DNA from 3 places in the Colwellia sp. MB02u-10 genome. Region 2 is predicted to be linked to each of the others. Evidence: predicted binding sites of a transcription regulator. Region 2 holds the regulator's gene; each other region holds the start of a gene.
The links. The regulator sigma-54, encoded in region 2, starts transcription at its own class of promoters, with help from an activator protein. The targets are predictions, from matches to a motif close to GTTGGCACGNNNNTNGNNT.
Positions count from the first base shown of each region.

Region 1 (10,108 bases), on a different contig from region 2:
CAAACCCCAAGTATTAAAACGCACACATTATTTTCCAATGTTATCCCCAGGCGAATAAATTCGCCCCTACAAGTTCATCATTCGTGTGTTCTGTAGGGGCGACTGTAGGGGCGACTTCAGTCGCCCAACCCCCGAGCATTAAAACGCACACATTATTCTCCAATGTTATCCCCAGGCGAATAAATTCGCCCCTACAAGTTCATCATTCGTGTGTTCTGTAGGGGCGACTGTAGGGGCGAATTCAGTCGCCCAACCCCGAGCATTAAAACGCACACATTATTCTCCAATGTTATCCCCAGGCGAATAAATTCGCCCCTACAAGTTCATCATTCGTGTGTTCTGTAGGGGCGACTTCAGTCGCCAAACCCCGAGTATTAAAACGCACACATTATTCTCCAATGTTATCCCCAGGCGAATAAATTCGCCCCGACAAGTTCATCATTCGTGTGTTCTGTAGGGGCGACTGTAGGGGCGACCTGTAGGGGCGACTTCAGTCGCCAAACCCCGAGTATTAAAACGCACACATTATTCTTCAATGTTATCCCCAGGCGAATAAATTCGCCCCTACAGTCGCCAAAATGGGCTCAAACATTAATTATTAAATAAATTCATAATAAGTTTAAAGTTATTTGAAGAGCTGCCGTTAAAGTATTTAGAACGGGTGCTTTAAAATTTAAATACTACTAAATTGAAGTTCCTGACTTATTAAATTGTTTAACTAACGTATTACATATTGTAATCAGGAGTTTTAAAAATGGCTATTTCAGTAATCACCAATACGGCATCATTAAACGCACAACGTAACTTGTCTAAATCTAGTAATGATTTAGCCACCTCAATGGAACGTTTATCATCGGGTATGCGTATTAACAGCGCCAAAGATGATGCGGCTGGTTTACAAATTTCAAACCGTTTAACTTCACAAATTAATGGTTTAGGCGTAGCGCAACGAAATGCTAACGACGGCATTTCAATGGCGCAAACCGCAGAGGGCGCTATGTCGGCCTCTACTGATATTTTACAACGTATGCGTGAACTCGCCTTGCAATCAGCTAACGGGTCTAACTCATCTGATGACCGTGACGCCATGCAAAAAGAAGTGTCAGCTTTACAATCTGAATTAACCCGTATCTCTGATACCACCTCATTTGGTAGTCAAAAATTATTAGACGGTAGTTTTGGCTCTAAAAACTTCCAAGTCGGTTCTAATGCCAATGAGACTATTGCTATTACTATGACTAGTACAGCCGCTGAAGATATTGGAGTTAGCGCCTCTGCAGCGACGATAGAAGGGGCTGATAATACCGGTTTTGGCGGTGTTAGTGATGCAGCTACAACATTACCAGCATCAGTTATTGATGCATCAACACTTGATTTTACCACAGGTGCCAATACAACAACGGTTGATGTTGGAGTTGGCTCTTCAGCTGAAGCAGCGGCAACGGCTATAAACGATAAGACAGGCGAACATGGTGTTACAGCAACAGCCTCAACGTCAGTAGTCATGGGGATGGCTTCAGCAGTCAGTGGTAATGTAAGTTTTGATCTAAACGGAACATCTATTGCCGCAACAACGATTGCAGCTACAGATCAATCAGCCCTTGCAGCAAAAATTAATGAAACAACAGGCACACATGGTGTTACAGCAACGCATAACGCAACTAACGGTGAAATTACCTTATCAAATGAGACAGGCGCAGATATTACGATTGAGAGCTATAACAATACCAGTAATCTGGCCTCTAGTACTACAGAGGATACCGTTACCCTAGACTATTTAGATAGCGCTGGAACTACTAAAGGGCAGATAACATTAACAGACGATAAAGATGATGGTAGTGGTGGTAATATTGAAGGAGCTGATGCTGCGCGAGTTGCAGGTACCATTGAACTAACAGGAACGAGTGAATTCTCAATCGCTTCAACAGATACTAAAACATTAGCGGCCACAGTAACGGCAACGGTAGATATTGATGCTATATCAGATGTAGACTTAGGTACAGAGCAAGGTGCACAAGATGCCTTGGCGGTAATCGATAGCGCATTAGCACAAGTTGACAGCCAACGCGCTGATTTAGGTGCGGTGCAAAACCGTTTTGACTATACCATCAGTAATTTATCTAATATTCAAGAAAACTTATCAGCGTCACGTGGCCGTATTCAAGACACTGACTTTGCGGTAGAAACCGCTAACTTGACCAAGAACCAAATCTTGCAACAAGCAGGTACCTCAATCTTGTCGCAAGCTAACCAATTACCACAAGCGGCATTAAGCTTGTTAGGTTAGGTCTCCAACTCACACTAGGATAGATTTTATCTTAGTGGCATAAGTGAAGGAAGGGGCCATTACTCCTTCCTTTTTGCGTTTTATGGTGAATGAAATTCCACCTAAAAGTAACACTAATAATAGACAGTAACGTCAAGTGTTTAGGTGATAAAAAGGGGTCAGAGATGAATGTAACTAATAGCGACAATAGCCTGGTTAATTCAAGTAACTTAACCAGTAATAAAACTGAGCGATCAGCTTTACATAAAGCAGAGGCTGAAAACGATTTAGCAAAAAATACAGCCCGTATTGAAGAGCAAAGTAAAAGCAGTATCAGTGAAGCAAGCAATACACCAGCGATGACACCCAAGCAATTGGAAAAGGTGGCGCAACAATTGCAAGATTTTATGGGTGAAATGAATCGAAGTTTAGAATTTTTAGTCGATAAAGACTCAGGACGCGATGTGATTAAAGTGCTTGATAAAAGCACCGGCGATTTAGTGAAGCAATATCCATCGGAAGAAGTGTTGGGCATTATTTCTAAATTGTCTAATGCGACGGGTAACTTAATAGATACAGAAATATAAGCTCGATTGGCAGTTATATTGACAGTTATATTAACGGCTATTATTGACGCCCTATGAGTTATTGTTTTTAATGGCCGTTATTTATTTAGGTATACTGTTAGCTAGCACTTACGGCAACAAAAATTGGTGGGATTATGGTAGATATTGCCTTTACAGGTATAGGCTCAGGCCTTCAAGTTTCTGAAATTGTTGACGCGATTGTCGGCGCTGAACGGGCACCATTTGAAAGTCGTTTAAATCGTCGCGAAGCCATAATAACCACGGATATTTCTGCCGTTGGTGCGCTAAAAGGTGGCTTGCAAAATGTTGCCGACGCTATTGAAAATTTAGCCAGTGCAGATAAATATCAACAAAGAAATATCAGCGGTTCTGATAGTTTTGTTGCACTAAGCAGTACAAAAATTGCCGAAGTGGGCAGTTATTCTGTTCAGGTTGACCAACTCGCCAGCACGCATAAACTCGTTTCGGCGGGCATTGACAGCAGCGAAGCTGTGGGTGAAGGTACCTTGACTTTTGCTTCAGGTAGTAACAGTTTTGATATTAGCGTATCAAGCAGTGCAACATTAAGCGATATTCGCGACTCGGTTAACGACAGCCTAGATAACGACGCAATTACCGCCACTATTATTACCGATGATAACGGCCAACATCTTGTTTTTACCAGCAAAGAAACCGGTCTTGCTAACGCCATTAAAGTGACGACCAACGATGCTTCTGACGGCAACAATACGGACAATGCGGGTTTATCTCGTTTAGCTTATGATGCTGACTCAGGCTCGCCTACCTTTGCCACAAATCTTTCAGAAACTAGTGCAGCAACAGACGCAAAAATAACCATAGATGGTGCATTAGTGGTCACCAACAGTAGCAATGAGTTTGTTGATGCTATCGACGGCATAACTATTACAGCAAAAAAAGTGCATGATGTTGATGACAGTATCAGCAAGGCAAGTGTCTCTGAAAATAATACTAATATTAAAGCCGGTATTGAAGGCTTTGTAAAAAGTTATAACGAACTGGTTGATCTTAGCAAGCAACTTGGTGCGTCAAGCGAAGATGGAGTAGGACCACTTGCGGGCGATTCATTATTACGTGGTGTAATGGGTAAACTACGCCAAGAGCTGAGTACCTCATTTGCCAGTAGTGGCAGTGACAATTTAACCTTGAACCAATTAGGCATTCGTGCAGACCGCTTTGGTAAATTAGAACTAGACAGTGAAGATTTAAATGCACAAATAGCATTGAATGTTGGCGGGGTGGAAAACTTTTTTGTTGGCTCTGACGATGCCCCAGGTTTTGCTGCATCACTTAAAACCTTAACTGACTTTTACACTGAGTCAGGTGGTTTAATTGAGGGGCGTATTGACAGTAAAACTAATCAATTAACAACAATAGATGATGAACGCATTGACTTTACTCGTCGTATCGATTCATTAGAAACACGATTATTCGCACAGTATAATGCTATGGACTTGATTGTATCTAATTTGAATGCGACCAGTAGTTATTTAGAACAGCAGCTTGATAACTTGCCAGGTGTGGTAAGAAACAATAATTAACAAGCGCTAAATATAGCCTTGGGCAATTGTTTTGTAGGTCGGACTTTAGTCTGACAACCGTTAAGCGGGTGACTATGTTGTTGATCTGTTTTTATGTTGAAAATGGTTAAATTTCATTTAACTTGTTGGACTGAAGTCCAACCTACATCGAACCGATATCAATCCCACATTCAACCTATCTCTAGCCTACAACGAACCTAGATTAAATCTACATAGTGACTTCGAGTGAAAATATAGCCTTGGGCAATTGTTTTGTAGGTCGGACTTCAGTCTGACAACCGTTAAGCGGGTGATTATGCTGATAGGCCAATAAAACCTGCAGCGGGTATTATGTTGTTGAACTGTTTTTGTGTTGAAAATGGTTAAATTTTATTTAACTTGTTGGACTGAAGTCCAACCTACATCGAACCGATATCAATCCCACATTCAACCTATCTCTAGCCTACAACGAACCTAGATTAAATCTACATAGTCACATCTAGTGAAAATATAACCTTGGGCAATTGTTTTGTAGGTCGGACTTCAGTCCGTCAACCGTTAAGCGGGTGATTATGCTGATAGGCCAATAAAACCTGTAGCGGGTATTATGTTGTTGAACTGTTTTTGTGTTGAAAATGGTTAAATTTCATTTAACTTGTTGGACTGAAGTCCAACCTACATCAAGCATCCAACCAACCTAGATTAAACCTACATCAAGCCCACATCGAACCTACAACCAATCTAGATTAAATCTACATAGTGACTTTGAGTAAAAATATAGCTTTGGCAATTGTTTTGTAGGTCGGACTTCAGTCTGACAACCGTTAAGCGGGTGATTATGCTGATAGGCCAATAAAACCTGTAGCGGGTATTATGTTGTTGATCTGTTTTTATGTTGAAAATGGTTAAATTTTATTTAACTTGTTGGACTGAAGTCCAACCTACATCCAGCCGAAATATAACCGACATCCAGCCCACCTCCAATCTAGATTAAACCTAGATTAAACCTAGATTAAATCTACATAATGACTTTGAGTGAAAATATAGCCTTGGGCAATTGTTTTGTAGGTCGGACTTCAGTCTGACAACCGATAAGCGGGTGATTATGCTGATAGGCCAACAAACCCCTGCAGCAGGCATTATGTTGTTGATCAGTTTAGAAAAGGTGGCATGGTAATAGTAGTGTTATCTGCTGAGTATCTTTACCGTTTTTGATAGAGGTTTATCGCTTTTCTGTTTTTCTTTAGGGTCAAAATTTCTGACTTGGCTGACTCTTGAGTACGATTTACTTTTTCAATAAGTTGGCTGTCGAGTGCCGCCATAGTTTGCAGTTCTGCAAGGTGTAATTGCAATTCTTCTGGGCTAAAGTGTTCGAATAACTGATAAATTTTATCTTCTCTGTGCTTTATTAATTTAAGCAGCTTTGCTGTATTAATTTGCTCGCTGTTATCGTGGCTGGTTGACTCTGCAATCGACTTTTTATTCTCTCCTACACTGTCTATTCCACTCTCTATTCTGCCCTCTGTTCCACTCTCTACTTTATTCTCACTCTGACCCTGAATATCTGCGGTATCTAAAAGCTTAAGGAGCAGTTTAGATACCTCAATAATATCAGTTAAATTTTCAATGGCTGTTAAAGCCACTAGAAGCTTACTTCTTGTTGAGTATCAAGGGGTATGTTATCCCAGCCTGACTTAATAGGGATTAATATTTGAGCAATTTCATTAAGTTTATCAATATCATTACTTAAGCTAGCGGCTAGTAATTGTTCTGAGCAATAAACGTAGATAGAGGCTAAATTATTGGATATTTCTCCGCCTTGTTTAAAATCAAGTGAGGCTTGTAATACACCTATAATGGAAATGGCGTTTGAAATCTCAGCGCCTTTTTTAGCGTAATTTTTTTGGTTAATAGCGCCTTTAGCGGTAGCAATGTTATCGAGTAATTTTTGAAACAACATGGCAACCAATTGATAAGGTGACGCTTGTTGAGCTGTGCTTTTGTTAACTTGTTGATATTTTTTTAATGACGCGTGAATCATAGATATCTCCAGCTGTAAGACAATAATCTATTATACTAAAATACATTAGATTTAAAATTGAATATTATAAATTATAGTAAAGCTTGGTTATTAATGGTGACTGCAAAACCTTCGCTTTTAGCCTTTTCGTAAGCGGCGAGTAACACACCGTGCTCAATGGCTTTAGGGTCTGCAACTATGCCGTTATCGGCCACTTCAATATTGTCCCAACCGCGTGTTACTAAATAGTCTTCTATCTGCACAAGCTGCTCTTCTAGCGGCATATTTACTGAGAACATATTGAACTCGTATCTGTCGCCTTTTTGAAAGCTGCCATTATCTTTCATAAGCTCAGCTGTGCCATTAATAATTAACATCGAATATTCCTACTAAATTTTATTTCTAATCGTGTTGCTCAGACAAGCTTATTTCATGCCACTTTTGATTTAGACTTAAAAAAAACAGTATTGTAATGAAATATAAGCAATTATCTGCTTGTTTAAATACCAAAATCATTCAAGTGATTATAGGTAAGCTTAGTTGTTGTTTTTTTGACATGGCGTTAATAGGGCGTTTTTTACTTGTGTGCATGTGAGTATTAACCGCAAGCTATTTTCGTTGTTTACCCTGTATCGGCTGGCTTCTTTTTTACTTTAACTGACAATAAAATGACAGACAAGTGTCAATTTATTGTTGATTAATCACGGCAGCAAGTGAATAATGGCGGCAGCTTATAATAATAAATGACTTGTTAGGCTCTACGTAAGGTCAAAAGTAAGATCAAAAAACGCAAGATGAGCAAACGTGAAGTCAACAAATACAAAGGCAAACAATGCAAGAGAAAAAATATATTTTAGTCGTCGATAATGATGCGACAAGACGCCACCAAATAGAAACAGTTTTAGCTTTTGTTGGCGAGTATTTTCATGTTTTTGCTGAAGAAGAAATTGATCAATATCTAGCTGAAGTGCCGAATGTTCTGACCATTATTTTATGTGGTGACGTTTCTGAAAAGTTACAAAATATTATTAAATCTCAGCCAACCTATCCTTTTATTTATCATGATTTTATTGATAAAAAACAATTGAGTGGTTATGTCAACGTGATTGGTGAATTAACCACACCGCTAAATTATGCACAATTGACCGAGTTAGTGCACCATAGTCACCAGTACCATAATAACCTGCCGTCAAAACGTGGTTTTAATCGTCCAAACTCTTTATTTCGCTCTTTGGTGGGTACGAGTAGTGCAATGCAAGAGGTACGATTTTTAATTGAACAAGTGGCTTCTACTTCGGCCAGTGTTTTGATTTTAGGCGAGTCGGGCACAGGTAAAGAGGTGGTCGCGCGTAATATTCATAACTTGTCAGAGCGAAGCAAAGGGCCATTTGTGCCGGTTAATTGTGGTGCTATTCCCGCTGATTTATTAGAAAGTGAACTGTTTGGCCATGAAAAAGGGGCATTTACCGGTGCTATTTCTACGCGCAAAGGTCGCTTTGAAATGGCGGAAGGCGGCACACTATTTCTCGATGAAATTGGTGATATGCCACAACCCATGCAAGTAAAATTATTACGTGTGTTACAAGAACGAACCTTTGAACGGGTAGGTGGTGCTAAAAGTTTAAAAGCTAATGTGCGAATTGTTGCAGCGACACATCAACATTTAGAAGACATGATTAAAACTAATCATTTTCGTGAAGATCTTTACTATCGATTAAATGTTTTTCCTATCGAAACTCCGTCGCTAAGAGAGCGAAAAGAAGATATTCCACTCTTGTTGCAAGAGCTTATTTCACGATTTTCTGCTGAGCAAGGGCAGTCAGTGCGCTTTACTGAACAAGCGATTGAATCGTTAAAAGAGCATACCTGGGCCGGTAATGTGAGAGAACTCTCCAATTTAATTGAACGTATGATTATTATGTATGGCGAGCAGGTGGTTAATGTTGGACAACTACCGTTGAAGTATCAACACTTAGACATAGATGATTATCAACCTGAATATCCTGAAGAGTTACAAGAACGTGAAGCGATTAATGAAATGTTTTCAGGTGCTGATTATGACGATGAAGAAGAGGCTATAGCACAAACAAGCTCAGCAGATGCGAGCGCTGATAGTGGCAATATCCTTGATGTGTTGCCCAATAATGGTCTGAACCTAAAAGAGTATTTAGCTGATTTAGAAATTTCCTTGATTAACCAAGCCTTAGGTAAAAATGATTGGGTTGTTGCTCGTTCAGCTGAGCTTTTAGGTATGCGCCGCACTACCTTGGTAGAGAAAATGCGTAAATATAATCTCCAGAAAGTCAGTTAATTATTCATTCATAGCTATCAGCGCTAGGTAACAGCAAGACAAGTTAGCGCTGCTTTGTTAGCTTGATTGCGTAAAACGCCCTTGAAATAATGATTATTTCAAGGGCGTTTTACTTTTTAGCTCAGCCAATAAAGTCAGTTATACCCATTGTTTAAATACGCATTGTTTAAATAGACATTGTTTAAATAGACATTGTTTAAATACAGATGGTAATAGCGCTTTTAGCTCGCCGTTCAGTGTTCTTTTAACGCTTTGATGATGTTAGCCATTTTATTGACAGCCAATTTTAATCGAAATAATGTGCTTTAGTTACTGAATAATATCAGTTTAATTGGTTGGCATGCTTAATGCTTTGTTCGAGTGTACTTCCTTACTCGGGTAAAATATTATGGCACTTGCCTATTCGACATCGACCAATTCTTCTTCAGCCAATTCTGCGCTGAATCGTGTAGTAACTTCATTTGATGAGGTTAGTCTTAAACGCGAGCAATCCAATCGACTAGAAAGCGAAAACTACGCGGGTGAATTGGCGTACTTACGTCAACAAAACAAACAACTGCAACACGTTATTGATGTTATGCCAACGGGGATGATCATGCTTGATGGCAACGGTATTGTGGTGAAAATTAATGACAGCGCTAAACGTTTGCTTGATGAGCCCATTTTGGGTCAACCTTGGTTTGGTGTGATTAAACGCTCTTTTAAACCCCGCGCTGATGATTGGCACGAGGTTTCGTTAAATGATGGTCGCCGGGTAAAATTAGAAATTACCACTTTAGGTGGTCAACCTGGGCAGTTGATCATGATCACTGATTTAACCGAAACGCGACTTTTACAAGATAAGCTTGGCCAATTACAGCGACTATCGTCTTTAGGGCGTATGGTGTCAAAATTGGCTCATCAAATTCGTACGCCCTTATCGGCTGCCATGTTGTATGGCGCTAATCTACGCAATAAAAAACTTAGCCCTGATGCACGGGTTAATTTTCAAGACAAATTAATGTTACGCCTACATGACTTAGAGCAGCAAGTTAATGACATGTTGTTGTTTGCTAAAAGTGGCAGTAAAGCGGTTGTTGAACCGCTTAATATCAACCAACTGATTGAGCAAGCCAAGCAAGCCATTGAGCCGCAAGTGAGTCAAGCTGGCGCAAAAGTTAATCTGCACTTTTGCCAACAAGGCTGTGAAATTTTAGGCAATATGAGTGCTTTGTCGGGGGCAATTCACAACTTAATACACAATAGTTTATCTGTCATTAAAGCCAATGCCGTTATCAACATTAGTGCTTACTGTCAGGACGAATATGCCTATATTAGTGTGCGTGATAATGGCCCTGGCATTAGTGGTGAGCTAGCCGATAAAATATTCGAACCTTTTTATACCTC
Region 1 covers NZ_JACGVK010000105.1:45,410-55,517, reverse strand. Annotated here, with positions in the region: gene H4J59_RS05905 (flagellin) at 755-2,287, shown strand; gene H4J59_RS05900 (flagellar protein FlaG) at 2,452-2,853, shown strand; gene fliD (flagellar filament capping protein FliD) at 2,988-4,412, shown strand; gene H4J59_RS05890 (hypothetical protein) at 5,594-6,034, opposite strand; gene fliS (flagellar export chaperone FliS) at 6,034-6,432, opposite strand; gene H4J59_RS05880 (hypothetical protein) at 6,504-6,788, opposite strand; gene H4J59_RS05875 (sigma-54 dependent transcriptional regulator) at 7,244-8,722, shown strand; gene H4J59_RS05870 (PAS domain-containing sensor histidine kinase) at 9,111-10,108, shown strand, end outside.
Region 1: the regulator sigma-54 is predicted to act here: its motif matches at 9,057-9,075, upstream of H4J59_RS05870 (PAS domain-containing sensor histidine kinase).

Region 2 (10,108 bases):
TCTGTTGATGAATGCTCAGGTATGGCAGATAAAGATTTATTGTCGATGACGCCTGAAGACTTAGATTTATATCACCCTAAAGCGTTAACCACAGAGCAAGCGATTAGTTTGGCAAAAACCTGTGAAGACACGGCGCTTGGCTATGATAAACGTATTACTAATTCAGACGGCGCCACATTAGAGAGCTTTGAAGGTTTTAAAGTTTACGGCAATAGTCAGGGGCAGCTAGTGGGCTATCCGAGTACGCGCCATAATTTAAGTTGTGTGATGATTGCCAAAGAAGGTGAAGACATGCAGCGCGATTATGCTTATACCGTTAGTCGTGAATTTGATGCTATGGAAAGTGCAGCCAACATAGGGCAACAAGCGGCTAAAGAAACATTATCACGCTTAGGTGCTCGTAAGTTAGCGACCGCTAAAGTACCTGTGATGTTTCGAGCTGATGTGGCTAATAGCTTATTTGGCCATTTTATTGCCGCGATTAGTGGTGGTAATTTGTATCGACAATCTTCTTTTTTGATGGACGCCATTGGCCAACAAGTTTTTCCTGAATTTTTAAACATTAGTGAACGTCCTCATTTGAAAAAGGCCTTGGCAAGTAGTGCTTTTGACGCCGAAGGTGTCGCTACCCTAGATCGTGAAATTATTACGGATGGCAGTTTAGCCACTTACCTGTTAACTAGCTATTCAGCGCGTAAGTTAGGCATGAAATCAACCGGTCATGCCGGTGGTATTCATAATTGGCAACTCGGCATGAAAGACGCAGGCCAAGGCGGTGATTTTGATGCGATGTTAAAAACTTTAGGCACGGGTTTGTTAGTAACCGAGTTGATGGGGCAAGGCGTGAATGTCGTGACGGGTGACTATTCTCGTGGTGCAGCAGGCTTTTGGGTGGAAAATGGTGAAATAGCTTATCCAGTGGATGAAATTACCATTGCGGGTAAATTACAGGATATGTTTGCTGGTATTGTCGCTATTGGTAACGATACCGATATGCGAGGCAGTATTCGTACCGGTTCTATTATTGTTAACCAGATGCAAGTAGCGGGCAGTTAAAAATAATAGAAGTTTGAAGTTAAAAGCTGTCAGCTGTCAGAAAAAACAACTGAACAGTAACTAGTTTCAGTTGTTTACTGACAGCTTTAAACTGAAAGCTTATCGCTATGGTTTATTTTCCAAGCAGCAAGGTCGCTGTGCCTAAGAAGGCAAATATACCCACGACATCGGTTACCGTTGTCAAGATAACACTACCGGCTAAGGCGGGATCTATATTCATTTTTTTCAACATTAATGGCACGGTAACACCGGCAATGCCAGCCGCGGTCATATTCATTAACATGGCAAAGGCAATGATGGCGCCCAGCATTAAGTTTTGCTGCCAAATCGCCACAACAGAAGCGATTAACACCGCCCAAATTAGACCATTAAAAAAACCAATGGCCAATTCTTTATAGAGTAAAATTCGCGAGTTACTTTCACCAACATGGCCTAAGGCCATAGCGCGGATAACTAAGGTTAAAGTTTGGTTGCCGGCGACGCCGCCCATGCTAGGCACTAAAGAGTTTAACACCGCCAAAATAGCCAGTTGATTTAAAATGCCTTCAAACATGCTCGACACTGCGACAGCCAGAAGAGCGGTGATTAAGTTCACGCCTAACCAAATAGAACGGCGTTGGGTACTTTTTAAGACCGGAGCAAAGGTGTCAGCCTCGTCATCTAGACCCGCCATACTCATCATAGAATGCTCGGCTTCCTCACGAATAATATCAATAACATCATCGATGGTAATACGACCCAGTAGTCGTGCTTCGTGATCGACAACAGGGGCAGAAAACCAATCATAGCGCTCAAATAGCTGCGCGACATCTTTTTCATTCATATCGGCGGTAATGGCTTGAATATCTTTATTGATTAGGTCTGAGATAATGGTTTCTGCTTTGGCAGTAACAATAGCAGATAAAGATACTGAACCAAGGAAATGATCAGCTCTGTCAACCACATAAAAAGAGTCGGTTGCTTCAGGTAATTCACCACGTAGTCGTAAATAACGTAGCACCACATCTACCGTAACATCAGGACGAATAGAGATGGTATCGGTATTCATGATACCGCCGGCCGTGTCTTCCTCAAATGAAAGTGCAGCCTCAACACGATGGCGATCTTGCCAGTCCATCGCGTTAAGCACTTCCTGATAAACTGTGTCAGGTAGTGTTCTGAATACTTCAGCTAAATCGTCAACATCCATTCCTTCTGCAACGGCAGCTAGTTTTTCTGGATGAATATTTTTCAGAATGCCTTTTCGAACTTCTTCGTTTAACTCTTCGAGCACATCACCGTGATGATCGGCATCAATAAGCTGCCAAAGTGCGACACGGCTTTTGCTTGGCGATGACTCTAATAATAAAGCGAGATCGTAAGTGGGCATGTCTTGCAATAGCTTGCGAACATGGACAAACATACCACTATCAAGGGCATCATTAACCTGCTGAAGGCGCTGATGATTGTATTCTTGTTTAGAACCTTCCGGCATATATTCACCTTTTGCCGTTGTAAAACGAAAACTGAAAATTATCAGGGGTTGTTGAACTGACTTTAGTGCAGTTTGTTTAGTAGGTAGGCTCAGCAAACACATGATATGCCGCTGGCTACATAGACGTATGAGCACGCCATAGCCCTTGCAAACTAATACTATTATCTTTGGGTTTATCTAAAGCTACTGAAGCGAGTTCAATGTTAACCCAAAAAGTTAAACAGATCCTATTATGAGAGATAACTATTAAGCTTTTGTTATAGCCAATAAATAAACATAAGCATCGATAGATTTGGACGGTAGTGCGACTCAGGAGACACAGTTGAAAACGGTTATGCTTGAGTTATTTCGCTTATTCTAAAAGCTTTAATGTAGTGCTAAATTGGCTAGTATATTATTTTAGTCACTAGGGTTCGTTAATAATTATCCGCGTAGAGTTTACCGTAATCTAGCCATTTTAGCAGCTTTTTTATTGACTTAAGCGTGTGCTTAGCAAGGATAAAGCACTCAGTTATTATTCGGCTTCATTAAATTTGTCACTAAAGAGTTGGCAAATCTCTACTAGGGCTTGTTCAGCATCTTGGCCAGAAGCAATAACCTTGACGGTTTTACCTTGGGCGCCTGCCAGCAGCATTAGCCCCATAATACTATTCGCGTCTGCTCGGTTTTCGTCTAATTCAATAATGACTTTAGCGGTGAATTTTTGGCTTAATTGGGCAAGCTTAGAAGCCGCTCGGGCATGCAGCCCAAGTTTATTGATAATAAGTACAGTGCAGCTAGTGGACTTGCTCATCTTAGTTTATGTGCCTTCAACGGTTAAGTCACGGTGGCGAGATTGCACATCTTTACGCTCTTTACGCAAATTATTTGCCAGTAATTCGGCAATATAGACCGAGCGATGCTTGCCACCCGTACAACCAATGGCAATGGTGATATAACTGCGATTATTACGTTCTAAGTGGGGTAACCAGGTCATCATAAAACTGTTAATTTGCCAAACAAATTTAGTCACAATGGGCTGGCTAGCAAGAAAGTCTTGTACCGGTTTGTCTAAACCTGTGTAGCCTTTTAGCTCTTTATCCCAAAATGGATTAGGTAAAAAGCGTGCATCAAAGACATAATCAGCATCTTGTGGTACACCATGTTTAAAACCAAATGATTCAAACACAACCACCATTGAACCAGACGTTTTACCCAGAACTCGCTCTCTAACTAAGTCAGCGAGTTGGTGCGGTGTCAGTTGACTGGTATTGATGTATAAGTCTGCCCGACTGGCGATGGGCTCAAGTAATTTTTTCTCCAAGGCAATCGCTTGGTCTAGCGCAATATTTTGCTTGATCAACGGATGTAAACGTCGCGTTTCACTGAACCGGCGAATAAGGTCACTATCATCAGCATCTAAATACAGTATGCTCAATTCTACCGCATTGGGCAGATATTCAATAATTTCGGGTACGTCGTTAGGATCGGCTGGTAGGTTACGAACATCGAGGCTTACGGCAACATTTTCATAATCATTAATAACCGTATGGGTCAGTGCGGGTAACAAGTTGACAGGGATATTATCAACACAATAATAACCTAAATCCTCTAAAACACGCAGTGCAACACTTTTCCCTGATCCTGAGCGGCCACTTACAATAATTAATTTCATCCGTGTTTAACTCGCTTGTTGTATTAACTGAAACAGTTCTTGATTACTTTTGCATTTACGCACTTGCTTGCAAAATTGCTTGTCACGAAAGATTTTTGCGATACTTTGCAGCGTACTCAAGTGGCTCTGGCATTCTTCTTCAGGAACGAATAAGGCGATAAAAATATCAACGGGGCGATGATCAATAGCGTCAAAATTAATCGCTTGTTCTGTGGTAATAACCACGGCAATAGGTTTCGTAGGCGTAGCATTTTCTAGACGGCCATGAGGTATAGCAATGCCATTACCTATGCCCGTTGAACCCATTCTTTCGCGTTTAACTAAGCTTTCTAAGAGCTGAAAAGTATCATGACTGTCGAGTTTATCGGCGGCCAAGCGACTTAAATATTCTAATATACGTTTTTTACTGGCACCCGGTGCTGCACAAATAGTGCAGTCCGGGGTTAAGATGTCTTGCAACTTCATAAACTTCTAAGACCTGTAGCGAAATGGCGCTAATGTTTGTTGATTTTACCTTTATATTTCAATATTTGGCGATCTAGCTTGTCAATTAATGCATCAATCGATGCATACATGTCACTATGCTGTGCCTTAGCATGAACTTCGGTGCCACTTAAGTGCACTGTTGATTCAGCAATCTGATTCTGTTTTTCTACCGTTAATACTACATGTACATTATTGATATGATCAAAATGACGTTCTAGTTTTTCAAACTTGCCATTGACATAATCACGTAATGAATCGGTAACATCGACATGGTGTCCAGTAAGATTAATTTGCATATACTTCAATCCTCTTTATTGGCTGAATAAAACTGCCTACAATAGGCTTTTACGTTGATTTGATGGCGGTATAGAAAGTGACTCTCGATATTTGGCAATGGTACGCCTTGCCACTTGTATACCTTGCTCTGCTAAAATATCTGCCATTTTACTATCGCTGAGTGGCTTTGCAGGCACTTCAGCAGCCACTAGCTTTTTAATTAATTCTCGAATAGCCGTTGATGAACATTCGCCGCCGTTTTCAGTACTAACGTGGCTAGAAAAAAAGTACTTAAGCTCAAAAATTCCTCTAGGCGTGTGCATATATTTTTGCGTGGTCACACGAGAAATAGTTGATTCATGCATATCTACGGCTTCGGCAATATCGTTCAATACCATAGGGCGCATTGACTCAGGTCCATGTTCAAAAAAGCCTTGTTGGCGTTGCACAATACAATTTGAAACCTTTAAAAGCGTTTCGTTACGGCTCTCTAAGCTTTTAATAAACCATTTTGCTTCTTGCAAGTTAGAGCGAATAAATTGATTATCAGTAGATGACTTCATTGAACGAGACATAGCCGCGTATTGCTGATTAACCGATAGTTTAGGTGCAGTGTCAGGATTGAGCTCTACTGTCCAGCGGCCGTTTTTCTTTTCAACAGACACGTCTGGGATAACATATTGTTCTTCACTTTTTATGACGCTATCACCTGGACGGGGATCTAAACTTTGTATTAGGCGAATAACTTCGCGTAATTGCTCTTCTTTCAAGCGTAATTTACGCATCAATTGACGATAATCGCGATTACCGAGTAAATCAATATACTCGCTGACGGCAATTTTGCTTTCCGCTAACCAAGGGGTATCTTTAGCAAATTGATTAAGCTGAATACGCAAGCACTCGGGAATTGAACGAGCGGCTACACCAATGGGGTCAAATACGTTAATACGCTTTAACACCACTTCAATCTCATCAAGTTCTACACCATCAATACCGACACTTTCTAAGATCTCTTCGGCTGAAACGGTTAAATAACCTGCTTCATCTATGGCTTCAATAATGGCAATGGCAATGGTTCTGTCAGTGTCAGTAAAGGGCGTTAGTTCCATCTGCCAAATCAGATGGTCTTGTAATGAGTCTTTCGTTTCACCTTGATAAGTATAATCTTCTGAGGCATGGCCAACACCGCCACTACTGACACCGGCACTGAAGTTATCATCCCATGTGCTATCACTGTTTAGTTCTTCGGGGATGTCTGTTTTTGCTAAACCTTCAGAGGAGCTAATTTCGTCTATCGAGGGAGTGGAGTCTTCGCTGCCATCAGAGGATGTTGCTGACTTTTCGCCTAAAGTTACCGAATATCCTGCTTCTAAATGGTCAGGGGTATTTTCTGAATTGTTATCGTGCGTTTCGTCAACTTCAAGCAAAGGGTTACTTTCAAGTGCCTCTTGAATCTCTAGTTGAAGATCCAAAGTTGATAATTGCAACAGTTTGATCGCCTGCTGCAATTGCGGGGTCATCGTTAACTGTTGTCCGATACGGAGTTGCAGAGTAGGACGCATTTACGTTTTCTTTTCCCTATTCAAATTCATTAGTTCAATTGGTTTTATTCACTATAGCGTGAATTGTTCGCCAAGGTATACATCTCTTACATGTTGATTTGCAAGAATTTGCTTTGAATTACCCTCAGCGATAAGTTCACCATGACTAACGATGTAGGCATGTTCACAAACATCGAGTGTTTCTCGTACATTGTGATCTGTGATCAAAATACCTATGCCACGATCTTTTAAGTGTAGGATAATTTTTTTTATATCACCTACTGAAATTGGGTCAACACCGGCAAAGGGTTCATCCAGAAGTATAAATTTAGGATCTGCGGCTAATGCCCGTGCTATTTCAACTCGTCGGCGCTCACCGCCAGATAAACTCATGCCTAAGTTATCTTTTATATGGCCTATGTTGAACTCTTCTAATAAATGTTCAAGTTTTTCTTGTCGGTCAACGTCACTAAGTGATTTACGTGTTTGTAAAATGGCCATGATGTTGTCATGAACCGATAACTTACGAAAAATAGAGGCTTCTTGTGGCAAATAACCGATACCTTTTCTCGCGCGCTCGTGCATCGGCAGTAAGGTTATATCTTCATCATTTAAGACAATTGAGCCACTGTCGTTCTTCACCAAGCCAACAATCATATAAAAAGAGGTGGTTTTACCTGCGCCATTTGGTCCTAATAAGCCAACAATTTGTCCTGCTGAAACGTGCATACTGACGTTTTTAACAACTTTCCTGCCTTTATAGGACTTGGCAAGGCCGGTTGCTGATAATGTAGAAGTTGACATTTACTCTTGCTTATCCTTTGATTTTATAGGCAATTTAATTTTGTTTTTCGGCTGTAATACGGTTTCAACTTTAGCATTGTCTAGGCTTTCGGCGTTGACATATTCTGTGGAAAAATTATAGGTGATTTTACTGCCACTGACTTTACTGCCTTCTTGGCTAAGGAGGGCATTGCCTGAAATAACGACGGTATTCATACTCGGCTCATAACGGATTTCATTGGCTTGCAAATTGATTGGGCTACCATCTTGAAGTGTTTGTTCAAAGGTCGCCGGTGAGCCTTTGGCAATATAAATTTTGCTGTCACTTTTTTCTTGGGTGATAACCTGTACTAACTCAGCATGTATGGTTAGTGTGCCCTGAGAAATAATGACATTATCAATATAACTGAATATTTTATTTTTGAGATCGGCAGCTTGGCGTGAAGAAGATATTTTAATCTCTTGTTCTACGTCAAATTTTTCTGCACTTGCGACAGGCACTAATAATGCTAACGCCGTGAGGCAATATAAGTTACTTTTTAATAAGTTACTTTTTAATTTTTTTATAAATAGTCTGTACATGTTCGGTCAATGTCATCTGTGTTGTGTTTAAGTCTACAATTAATCCTGAGCCATACATAGTAAATCCTTTACCTAATATTAAGATAGTTTGCTCTGAGCTGATAATATTAGTTTTTAAGTCCATTTCTAAATTTTTACCATGCACTTCCTGTATCAAACTTTCTTTATCAGTGGCGATTAAACGTACGCGATTTGCTAATTTTACGCGATTGTTGTTATACAAGGTGCCTTCATTGGCGGTTATTTTCCAAGTAGGTTTGTTGTTCCTTGGGTATAATGTATAGCGTGGATATTCAAAGTGTGTGACCCCTAATTCAGCATAATGTTCCATGCGTTTCGCTTCTACATTATAAGATAATGCCCCAGTATTTTTATACACATCACTGTTAAGGTTTTCAGCAATAAATTCAGGGTTATTTGCGGTATCGAGAATGTTGCTGGTTTCTTCCTTCGCGCCATACCATTCAAGTAAGCCATAGGTGGTTAAGGCCAATAAAAATAAGCTTATACTGACAAGGTATATGCGATTCATAGGCTAGCGCCCGTTGCATCAGCTAGGGTATTTTGGCTTTGCATAATAAGATCGCAAGTTTCGCGCACGGCGCCGAAACCACCTCGGGTATAGGTGATGTAGTCACAAGATTTTAAAATGGTGGGGTGCGCGTCATTGACCGCAATACTAAAACCAACATAATTAAGGCAGTCAAAATCTGGCATATCGTCGCCGATGTAAGCCACTTGTTCAGGCGCTAATGTTAATGCGCTGAGCATAGCTTTTAAAGCCGGTAGCTTATTTTCTTCGCCTTGTACTATGTGCTTAACATTTAATGCACTCATACGGGTTTGCACGATAGTTGAAGTTCTGCCCGTGATCACCGCTACATCAACGCCGCTTGCACCTAAGGCTTTAACGCCATAACCATCTTTAGTATGAAAGGCTTTCAATTCTTCACCATTATTACCTAAGTAAATACGACCATCTGAAAAAACGCCGTCTATATCACAAACAAAGAGTTTGATGTTTTGCGCTTTTTGCCAAACACTTGGCGCTACTTTTCCGTATAAACTGTTCACCTTTAGAGCACTCCAGATTTTAATAAGTCATGCATGTTCATCGCGCCAATGGGTTGGTTATTATCGTTAACAATAATTAAGCCGTTAATTTTTTTGTCTTCCATGATCTTTAATGCTTCAGCCGCCAGCATATCTTGCTTAGCCACTAAAGGTTTTTTTGTCATTACGCTGGTAATGCTGTCTTGGTGAATATTAATTTCTTCATCTAAAATACGGCGTAAATCACCATCAGTAAACAGGCCTATTAAGCTATTGTTTGCGTCAACAACAGCGGTCATACCCAAGCCTTTTAGTGACATTTCAACTAAGGCGTCTTTTATTTTAGCTTCTTGGCTTACTGTTGGCAGGCGTTCGTCTTTGTGCATGATATCGCCCAAGCGTAATAATAGCCTTTTACCTAAGCTGCCACCGGGGTGAGATAAGGCAAAATCATCTGCAGTAAAGCCGCGCGCATTCAATAAAGCCACCGCTAGGGCATCGCCCATAACTAAGGCTGCTGTGGTGCTAGAGGTGGGTGCCAAGCCTAGTGGGCAAGCTTCTTGTGCTACTTTTACACAAACATGGCTATCGGCAAGTTTAGCCAGCGTAGAGTCAGGATTACCCGTCATAGCGATGAGTTTTGTCCCGATACGCTTTAGAACCGGAATAATGGCCAAAACTTCGCCAGTTTCACCCGAATTAGAAATGGTCAGTACCACATCATCTACAGTCACCATACCTAGATCGCCATGGCTCGCTTCCCCCGGGTGAATAAAAAATGCGGGTGTGCCGGTACTCGCTAAGGTTGCGGCAATTTTACCACCAATATGCCCCGATTTTCCCATACCGATCACGATGACGCGGCCCCGACAATTAAACATTAACTCACAAGCTTGAGCAAAGTCGTCGTCAATAAATTGCGATAATTGTGCAACAGCTTGCTGCTCAATGTTAATGACATTTAGGGCTAATTGTTTGAAGTTTTTCATTGCTATAAACCACTTGTTACCTGTTAATTTGACTAAAAAGTAGCACTTGATAACCAATAAATACGGCTAATAATAGTAACCCTTTCGCCCGTGTGATGCGAAACTTTCCACCTCGACTAAAACAAAGTATAAATAATAAGAAGGTTGTTGCCAGCATAAATGGCGCGTCACGCACCGCGGCGGCATTATCGATATCGCCCGGCGCAATTAAGCC
Region 2 covers NZ_JACGVK010000139.1:48,475-58,582, reverse strand. Annotated here, with positions in the region: gene pmbA (metalloprotease PmbA) at 1-1,056, shown strand, start outside; gene mgtE (magnesium transporter) at 1,169-2,530, opposite strand; gene H4J59_RS18005 (HPr family phosphocarrier protein) at 3,045-3,323, opposite strand; gene rapZ (RNase adapter RapZ) at 3,330-4,184, opposite strand; gene ptsN (PTS IIA-like nitrogen regulatory protein PtsN) at 4,191-4,649, opposite strand; gene hpf (ribosome hibernation promoting factor) at 4,679-4,966, opposite strand; gene H4J59_RS17985 (RNA polymerase factor sigma-54) at 5,003-6,508, opposite strand; gene lptB (LPS export ABC transporter ATP-binding protein) at 6,560-7,291, opposite strand; gene lptA (lipopolysaccharide transport periplasmic protein LptA) at 7,292-7,852, opposite strand; gene lptC (LPS export ABC transporter periplasmic protein LptC) at 7,818-8,384, opposite strand; gene kdsC (3-deoxy-manno-octulosonate-8-phosphatase KdsC) at 8,381-8,926, opposite strand; gene H4J59_RS17960 (KpsF/GutQ family sugar-phosphate isomerase) at 8,929-9,894, opposite strand; gene H4J59_RS17955 (calcium/sodium antiporter) at 9,911-10,108, opposite strand, start outside.

Region 3 (10,108 bases), on a different contig from region 2:
AAGAACTAATCACCACCACTTCAGTTGGGCTAACAATATTTGCCATCGACGGGTTAACTTCTGAATCAAGATATTCAAATGAAACATCCATCACCGGTGACCAGGCTACTTTGTAATCTTCAAAGATAATTTTTAACAACATTTGCACAATACGGCGTTCAGTAGGGGTAAATTCACGACCTTCAATTTTTGCATGATATCGACCATCACCACCAAAAAAATTGTCCACTAATATAAAAACTAGTCGCGCTTCCATGGTAATTAATGCGGTGCCTTTTAAAGGCCGAAAGCGCACCATATTTAAACTGGTTGGCACAAATAAAGTATGTACGTATTCTCCAAACTTGATCATTTGGATACCGTTAATAGAAACTTCTGCGGTGCGACGCATCATATTAAATAAACTAATACGCATATGACGTGCAAAACGTTCGTTGATCATCTCCAACGTTGGCATACGACCACGAACAAGGCGATCTTGCGAAGAAAAATCGTAATCAGAGGTCTCTCCTGAATTGGCAGAGTCCTCTACAGTTTCATCTTCTTCAACATCATCAACACCGTGTAAAAGTGCATCAATTTCATCTTGAGATAATAAATCACTCACTCAATAGTCTCTTTATCTTGTTAGTTTAGTTACACTGTTCACAAACCATAGCCGTTAACTTAAGCAAAAGTTTAATCAAAAATTCAATCAAAAGCTTCAATCAACCAAGCAATCTATCAGCGGCTATTTTTCTTCAAAGGTATTACTGCATGACAAAGCCGGTAAAGAGTACTTTTTCAACCACTGCACTCCCCTCGATTTCAGTCATTATTTTCTGAACTGCCACTAAAGACTTTTGCTTTAAAGCTATTTTTCCTGCACTTGTTGCTAGATCATCAGCATTCGACGTTGAGAAAACACCTAACAAGGCACTTTCAATTAAGGGGACATGTTTTTTAGCGGTTTCTTCATTTTCAATACCTCGTACCAACAGCTGTACACGAATTTCAACAAAGCGATCGCGAGCGGTTCCCGGTGCATTAAAGCGAAAATGTCTTGGCATAGGCACATACAAAGCTGAGCCAAGTTCAGCACCTGCGCCTTTTACCTCTGTGTTTTCAGCGCCTGTGTCTAAAGCGGCATCTATCTCAGCTTGTGAAATGTCATTATCACCACCAAAGATAAAAAACGCAGCCACACCGCTAGCAATAGCTAAAACGGCAACAATAGCGATAATGATAATCAACTTTTTTTTCTTATCTGGGTTATCCAGCTTAAGTTCTTTTTCGTCGGCCATGGTTCCTACCTGTGAAGAATTCTTATATCTATTGTTAAACTATATCGTTGAATAGCTGCTAATCCAAAGGGTTTATCAAGTATTGTCAGTGTATTAATGAATTAAGCATAGTAATCGATACCGGTTGACGAAGCTTTGAGCACATTCACCATGGCGTTATCATTTTCACTAAAATTATCTTCAGCCGACTGGGCATTTTGACCACTGTTAGACTGGCTGTCAAAACCATGACCATTTTGCTCTTTTGCTTCGCGCTGTTCGATATTTGCCTCCCCAACATCAACACCGTTTTCAGCTAACATATCGCGTAACTTGCCCATGTTTTGCTCTAAAGCCTCTCTTGCTTGCTGGTTTTGCACCACAAATTGCACCGCGGCTTGCTCATTTTGTAAATTCACTCGCACATGAATATTGCCCATCTCTGGTGGGTCAAGTTGAATTTCCACTTGTTGAATTTTTTGGTTGATCATCACCATCACTTTATCTTTAACAGCGTCAGCAAAATCTTTACGGTAAATAGCAATAGTCTCAGTCTGCATAGTGGCAAATGATTTTTGTGTGGAGACAGTATTTGTCGTTAATTGATTAACCGTACTTTCAAAACTTTGCTCTTGCTGGGCAGCTAATTCCGCAGCACTTGTCAGCGGCTTGGCTTGATCGACTAAGGTTTGATTAAAAACTGACGGCACTTTCTCAACTTGTGGTGTTAGCTTATCGCTCTCAGTTTTAGAGGTTTTTTGTGCATCAAGCATGGCACTGGCTAATTTATCAAAGTCTTCATTGATCACTGTTTTCTGAGTAACATCAAGTTTTGCATCTGTAACCGATGTCGTTGCCACAGTCGCTGTACTTTGATTAACGAGGTGAGTTTGTGGTGCTTCGATATCGCTACCAAGTTTAAATTCACTCGCTTTATCGCTGGCACTATTTTGTAATGCGCTATTGTTAGTTATTTGGTCAATATCTTGGGCTTTATCTAAGCCGGCATTGCCTTCTTCAGTTAATGCTTTTATGCCGGCTTGCTTTGCCATTAGCTCGGCATCATCAATGCTACCTTGCTCACTCTTTAATGGCGTTGTGCCAGCAGTTGTTGTTTGCATATAGCCTGATGTAACGCCGCCGCCCTGCACTGTCCCTTCAACAGCATTATTTGCTGTAGATTTTGTCAATAATTGCTCTGCTCCACTTAACATTTTTAATAAATCAACCGCGTCATCATTTTCAACATCGGTCGCTAAGCCATTTTGGGCTTCGGCTTGATGTTCAGTTTGAGTTTGAAAGCCAAGATAGGATTTTAGCTCAGCGTTTGGCGCAGAGAGAGTCTCGGCATCGTCTATCGGTAAAGGCACAGGTAAAGTACGGGCATCATCAGCCTCATTACCTTTGGATAAACGCTCGCGTTTTAAAGCCTCTTGGTGTTGTTCTGCCGCTTTAGAGACAAAATTGCCATATGGCTCAGTATTTCCTTCTGATTCTTCCGCTTTTTTTCTGGCATAGTGTTGCTCCATCGCATCATTAAATGCGTTGCTTTTAGCTTGACTTTTTATTGACAAACTACCTTTAGCACCAGAGGTGTCGGGGCTTTGGCCAGCATCAGTAGACAATATATTTATTTGAGACATAACAGACCTTTCTTAAATGTAGACTTAAGCGCAATTTAATAAATTATTTCTATAGTTAATTAAGCAATATTCATTCCAAAACTAACTTTCAAAAGAGCTGACAATACAATAACAACATAAATCTAGGCGATAAATCTTAAAATTAACTGAGTATATAAACATCAATAACAAACCTTGAGTTTATATCTTGATGCTCATGGGTTTTACTCAAGTACTTAATCTATTGTCTCTAGTATGAACATCGCGGAGTTTAGCGACGGCGACGAACAAATTGTTGTGTCGCCATTTCATCAAACATTTTTTGTTCTTTTTTATTCGCGACTAATTGCAGGGCAGCAAGCTTTTTATTACGTAGTAATTCTACCGCTTGTATTTTTTGCCTTTGCTCTAACCATTGTTTTTTTCGCGTATCAACTAATGCTTTAGCTTGATGAACCGCAACTTTAACCTGTTGAGAGGCGTTATCTAGTTTCGCGATAAAAGCATGAAAATGGCTATATGTTGCACTATCAATACCCTCGATTGAACGCTGATTAAGCCGGCGCATATATTCTAAACGATAATCGCTAACACTTTTTAAACGCGCTTTGTTTTGTTCATAATCGACCTCTGCCACTTGTAATGCTTGTGAGGCTTTTTGTTCTTTATCAAGTTCATACTTATATAAGGTGTTCAACTGTTTCATCGGTTTAGTGACCTATGCGTTATTGTGTCTACTGATTTTTATTGGCATGAGCTTGCGCTGCCGCTAATACTTCCTGCAGCTGAGTTAAACTTTGATCATAAGGAATAATTTCAAGCGTTTTTTGCTGCAAAAAAAATTGAATTACGGGTTGCAAATCAATCGATTGATCTATTCTTGGATCCGTACCTCTGCTGTAGGCGCCAATGGCAATCAAATCTTTATTTTCTTGATATAAGGCATAAATCTGCCGCAGTTGCCTGGCAAGTTGCTGATGTTCTTGGCTGGTTACCATCGGCATAACTCGACTAATTGAGCCTTCAATATCAACCGCTGGATAATGCCCAGCATCAGCTAATTTTCGTGACAAAACAATATGACCGTCTAAAATGGCACGGGCAGCATCAGCAATCGGGTCTTGTAAATCATCACCTTCGGTTAAGACAGTAAAAAATGCACTGATTGAACCTTGGCCCTCCCCGCCATTGCCAGCTCGCTCAACGAGTTGGGGTAATTTAGAGAAAACTGATGGCGGATAACCTTTCGTTGCTGGTGGCTCGCCTACCGCTAGTGCTATTTCGCGCTGCGCTTGTGCATAACGCGTCAGTGAATCTACCAGTAATAAAACATTTAAACCTTGGTCACGAAAGTATTCGCTGATTTGCACTGCGGTTTCACAGCCCTTAAGCCGCATTAACGCTGAATTATCGGCAGGTGCTGCCACCACCACAGAACGCGCTCGACCTTCTTCACCCAAAATTTCTTCAATAAACTCTTTAACTTCTCGTCCACGCTCGCCAATTAACCCTACCACAATAACATCAGCGTTTGTGCCACGTGTCATCATACCTAACAGCACACTTTTACCGACACCTGAGCCCGCAAACAACCCCATTCGTTGCCCAACACCAACGGTTAGAAAACTGTTAATCGAGCGCACTCCAACATCTAGAGGCTCTGTAATGGCGCGTCGTGATAGAGGATTGATCGGTGTACTGTCATATTGATAACTATCAGAGGCTTTAATCGGCCCTTTACCGTCAAGCGGTTTACCAACACCGTCAATAACTCGGCCTAATAAGTCCATTGATAAGGGTAAACGTGCTTTAGTCGACAAAGGCACAACTCGTGCGCCAGGTAATACCCCTTGCAAGCTTTGTTCTGGCATTAAAAACGTTATCTCTTGGGCAAAACCAACAATTTCTGCAATCAGCTCGCCTTGTGATGTTTCCACCAAACATTGGCTACCAACTGCGGCTTTAACACCGACCGCTTCTAAAGTTAAGCCCACCACACGCACTAAACGCCCAGCAACAGAGACACTGTGCGGGTGAATAAACTTTTCACTATTTTTTAAACGTTCAGTTATGCGATTTATATCAACCATAGAAATTTTTACGCTTATTAATAGAGTGTTAACAGGACAATATCTGTCGCTACACAGTTAATGTGTGTCGGGTTTATGTTTGTAAGCTTCATGACTTATTTTTATTGAGGTTCGCTTTATTGATATAAAGCGTCTTGCAAAAACGAGTCCAAAACCTCATTCAAGCGTGACTTAACACTTAGATCAATATTAGAGGTACTGTTTTCAATTTGGCAACTCCCGGGGCTCAATTGTGGAGCAGCCAATAAACGCCAACCTTGTTCTTGGATATGTGCTGCGCCAAATTGTGCTTCTACTAACTTAATGTCTGTGGGATGCAATAAAATTTGGGTTTGAGACTCTTGTGCCGGTAAGGCTTTAATACCTTCAGCGATCGCCGATAATAAAATATCTGGGTTAGTTTTCGCTTCGTGCTTAGTCACCGCTTGGGTTAGTTGCACGACTAACTGTAATAGTTGCGCTTCAACATTTTTTTCAACATTAAGCAAAGGCTGATGTAATTGGTCTAATAGGATTTGCATCGCTGCGATTTGTTGTTCGCTGGTTTCTTTACCTTCAGCTAAACCTTGTATCACACCTTCTTCACTACCTGAAATAAGACCCGCTTCATGACCACTGGTTTTACCTTCATCAAAACCTTTAGCAAAACCGTCTGCTTTCCCCTCATTAAAGCCTTCTTCAAATGCGGCTTGGCGAATGTCTTCTATATCTTGTGCCTTTAACGGCACAGGCTCATTCACTTCTGTCTCTTCTGGTGGCTCATAACGCCAATTCATTGACTGGCCTAAGGCATTAGTTTTACTAACGTTTGTATCTTCGTCTGGTTGCACATTAGGTGCTGACCAGGTATCAACTTGTTCAATTTGTTTTGCGGGCATCGCCCCAGTGCTTGGCTCAGAATCTGCTGCCATTACTTTACACTCTCTGATGTTTGATTATAAGAATTCATCGCCGCCACCGCCGCCACCAAGCATAATTTCACCGGCATCAGATAATCGATGTGCAACCGCCAAAATTTCTTTTTGCGCTGCTTCAACTTCACTAATGCGTACTGGGCCCATCACTTCAAGATCATCCGCTAGCATTTCTGCAGCACGTTTAGACATATTGGCCATAATTTTTTCTTTTAAGGCTTCGTCAGCACCTTTTATTGCTTTCATTAGCGCATCTTGCTGAACTTCTCTTAAAATGGCTTGGATACCTCGATCGTCAACATCAGCAAGGTTTTCAAAGACAAACATAAGGTCTTGTATTTGTTGGCTCATTTCTTCGTCATGTTCACGAATTGAAGCCATCAACATACCTTCAACATTATTATCTAAATAGTTCATAATGTCTGCAGCCGCTTTCAGGCCGCCCATTTTCGCGGCTTGTGCACCCGCTTGACCGGCAAATTGTTTTTCCATGATCTCATTTAATTCTTGTAATGCCGCGGGTTGAACTTCTTCTAAATTAGCAATACGCATCATAAGATCCAAGCGTACTTTGTCGGCGAACTGGGTCAGTATTTCTGCTGATTGATCCGGTTCAAGGTAAGATAAAACGATGGTTTGAATTTGAGGATGTTCATTACGAATAATGTTCGCCACTTGCTTCGAGTCCATCCATTTCAAAGAATCAAGGCCCTTAGCACCACCACCTTTGACAATTTGATCAATAAGGTTACCCGCTTTATCTTCGCCTAATGCTGCGGTTAATGCTTTGCGAACAAACTCTTCACTTTTGAAACCAATAGTAGAAAAATTTTGAATTTCGTTAATAAATAACTTATGCACGGCGGTAATTTTTTGTTGAGTGAAATCTTCCATACCGGCCATGATCATACCCACTTTTTGCACTTGCTTCGGCTCTAAGTGTTTGAGTATTTGTGCAGCATCTTCTTCTGAAAGGCTCAACAATAAAATCGCAGCTTTTTCGGCGCCGTCAAGTTTATTGACGTCATAGCTAGACGATTGTTGCTCTGCTAGTTCTTGGTTTTCATCACTCATTTTCGGTTAACCAACTTTTAACGACTTGCGATGATAATTCTGGCTCGTTTGCCACTAAGGCCCGTACCGCCTTTAATATATCGCCATCACGATGTAAATCAGGCAATTGTAAACTACCATCAGGAGCAAAGCCAATTGAGCTAGCATCTAACTCAGATGACAACATATCCATGGTTTCATCACCCAAATCGACATGACTATCAAGCGACTTATCACCGTAATCACTCGGGGTTTTTTCCGGGTGAATTAGGCGTTTTAACATCGGACGCACCACCGCAATAAACAGAATAGCAATTAAGATAACCGCCCCAAGCAATTTTGCATATTTATAAATAGTAGGATCTTTCCACCAGGCTAGTGGAGCCACAGCTATAATTTCTGGACGAGAAAACGGTAAAGTAACCACCTCTAATGAATCACCACGTTGTAAATTAAAACCAATACTGCCTTGCAATAAACGACGAATATTGGCCATTTCTTGTACAGAGCGTGGTGTGGGTACAGGCTCACCTTCAGCATTGAGCTCAGACAAGTAATCTAAGGCAACAGAGACACTAATGCGATGAATAACGCCAGTTTGTTGTTTGGTATAGCTAATAGCCTCGTCGAGTTCATAATTACGTGTCGACTCTGTATGTTTGCGGCCCGGCATGGTTTGCTGTTGAGCATTGCCCGTAGCATCTTCGGGAATATTACTGTCCAGTGGTGGTTGATTAGTTAACGCACCTGGAATACCACCCAGTAAACCACCAATGGTATTATCTTCAACTTTCATTTCGCTGCGCAAAGCTGGTAAATCTGAATTATAACGTCGTTGAGTTTCTTCGGTATTGGTAAAGTCCATGGCCACGTCAACTTGTGCGGTAAAGTTACCTAAACCTACTACTGGAATTAAGATCGAATCAATCTTATTCATATATTCTGCTTCGCGTTTTTGTTCAATTTCGAATTCTTTACGTGAGCGTGACGACACAGAATTTTGTGAGCCAGAATTTAATAAACGACCATTTTGGTCAGTCACCGTGACCCGATTGGGCGATAAACTTTGCACGGCCGATCCGACAATATCTACTACAGCGTCAACTTCTTCTTCAGATAGCAGACGACCCCGACTCAAGGTCAGTACCACAGTAGCTGACGGGTTTTTCTCACGTTTAGCGAAAACATTTTCACGCGGAATGGCTAATAAAACTCGAGCGCGTGAAATAGATTTTAACTCTTCAATGGTTCGGGCAAGTTGCTGCTCTCTAGAATGCTTTAAACGTTCAGTTTCAAGCCGTTGACTCACACCAAACCCCATATCTTGCATAAGAATTTCGCTGCCTTCAGAAGGCGCACCACTTAGGCCGCCACGAGCTAGCATCAACTTAACATCTTGGTATTGGTTACTTTCTACCGATATTGTGTTGTTTTCTTGACGGTATTCAACTTGCTTGCTGTCCAGAAAATCCATGGTTTTAATCAATTGCTCGGTCGGCAATTTAGTTAAAAAACGATATTCGGCTTCATTGGCTAGCATGATAACAAACACAGCAATCGCGAAACAAATCGCTAGCGCAATCACTATGGTCATTTGACGTAGAAAATCAACATTACCCATAGCAGCGGCTAAACCTGACTTTTGTTCACCAACATCATCTGAACTATCATTGGCGACTAAATCATTGTTACCATCTGCCAAGGTTAAATTTGTGTTGTTTGTTGAATCTGCCACTTACTTCTCTCCGCGTCACTATCGTTTTATGCTTAACCACTGAGCCGCTATACTGGCATGCTCATAATTTCTTTATAAGCTTCAACAAACTTATTACGCACCTGAACGGTCGCATCGAAAGCAATACCTGCCTTTGACGCCGAAATCATAGTGTCAGCCAAAGTAACACTGCGATCGCCAAGTTCAAAAGCGGTACGCTTTGCACCCGCATCTTGTTGTAGCTCATTGACATTATTTACAGCATCTTTTAACAAGCTACCAAAGTCACTACCGGCTTTGCTCACCGGTGGTGTGCCCATGCCATTTGCTTCACCTATGGGTAGTTTATTACCCATAGCTTCCATCGACATGCTTTGCATTTGGGCGTATAAAGAATTAGTTTTAATATCCATGGCTATCTCGCTTTCGTCAATTTCTTGTTACTTAATGTTACCTAAGACTAAAGCAAGCATAGTGCCAAGCTAAATAATATCGCAAAATATTGAAAAAATCACCTGATAAAAAAGCTAGAATATCTTTTAAAGTTTTTAAAAAGACTTTAAAATCAGATAGAAACTGAAAATAAATAAATATAGTAAATATAAATAAATAATTAATGAAACGAAAAAAACGACGTTAAAGCGTCGTTTTTTTGTTACAAACAGGTACTAAGCCTATTTTTTTAAAGTGGGATATTAATACCACTATCACGCATACGCGCAATTTTATAACGTAAGGTGCGTGGACTAATACCTAAACGCTCAGCCACATCTTTACGACTGCCGCGACAAGCATGCAAAGTGTCTAATATTATTTGATGTTCTTGTAGTTTAAGTTCACTGCCGAGTTTGTCGTTTTTTTCAGCGTCTACTGCCTCACTTGCTACCTTGTGGGTTTCAAAATCATCGATCAATAAATCATTCGCATCAATGCAACGATCACTTTGTAAAATTAACGCCCGTTGAATAACATTGTCTAACTCTCGCACATTACCCGGCCAGTCGTAAGCCAGTAATTTACTACGCGCGGCGACGGTGAATTCAGGAATAACATTACCGTCTTTTTGACAAATACGGCTAATAAGATGTGTCGCCAAGGGCAGAATGTCATCTCGGCGTTCATTAAGTGGCAACCAGGTTAATGGGAATACATTCAGTCGATAATATAAGTCTTCTCTAAAAATACCACTTTGCACCGCGGCTTTTAAATCGCGATTACTGGTGGCTATTACTCTGACATCTAAGCTGATGGTTTTACGTCCACCTATGCGTTCTACTTCTCGCTCTTGCAACACGCGTAAAATTTTGGCTTGTAAACTTAAGTCCATTTCTGTTATTTCATCAAGTAAAATAGTGCCGCCTTGCGCTTGTTCAAACTTACCCGGACAAGCTTGAATAGCGCCCGTAAAAGCGCCTTTTTCATAACCAAATAAAGTGGCTTCAAGCATATTTTC
Region 3 covers NZ_JACGVK010000105.1:34,559-44,666, forward strand. Annotated here, with positions in the region: gene fliM (flagellar motor switch protein FliM) at 1-607, opposite strand, end outside; gene fliL (flagellar basal body-associated protein FliL) at 750-1,283, opposite strand; gene H4J59_RS05830 (flagellar hook-length control protein FliK) at 1,385-2,905, opposite strand; gene fliJ (flagellar export protein FliJ) at 3,156-3,590, opposite strand; gene fliI (flagellar protein export ATPase FliI) at 3,619-4,974, opposite strand; gene fliH (flagellar assembly protein FliH) at 5,091-5,885, opposite strand; gene fliG (flagellar motor switch protein FliG) at 5,910-6,962, opposite strand; gene fliF (flagellar basal-body MS-ring/collar protein FliF) at 6,955-8,676, opposite strand; gene fliE (flagellar hook-basal body complex protein FliE) at 8,724-9,068, opposite strand; gene H4J59_RS05865 (sigma-54 dependent transcriptional regulator) at 9,338-10,108, opposite strand, start outside.
Region 3: the regulator sigma-54 is predicted to act here: its motif matches at 9,119-9,137, upstream of fliE (flagellar hook-basal body complex protein FliE).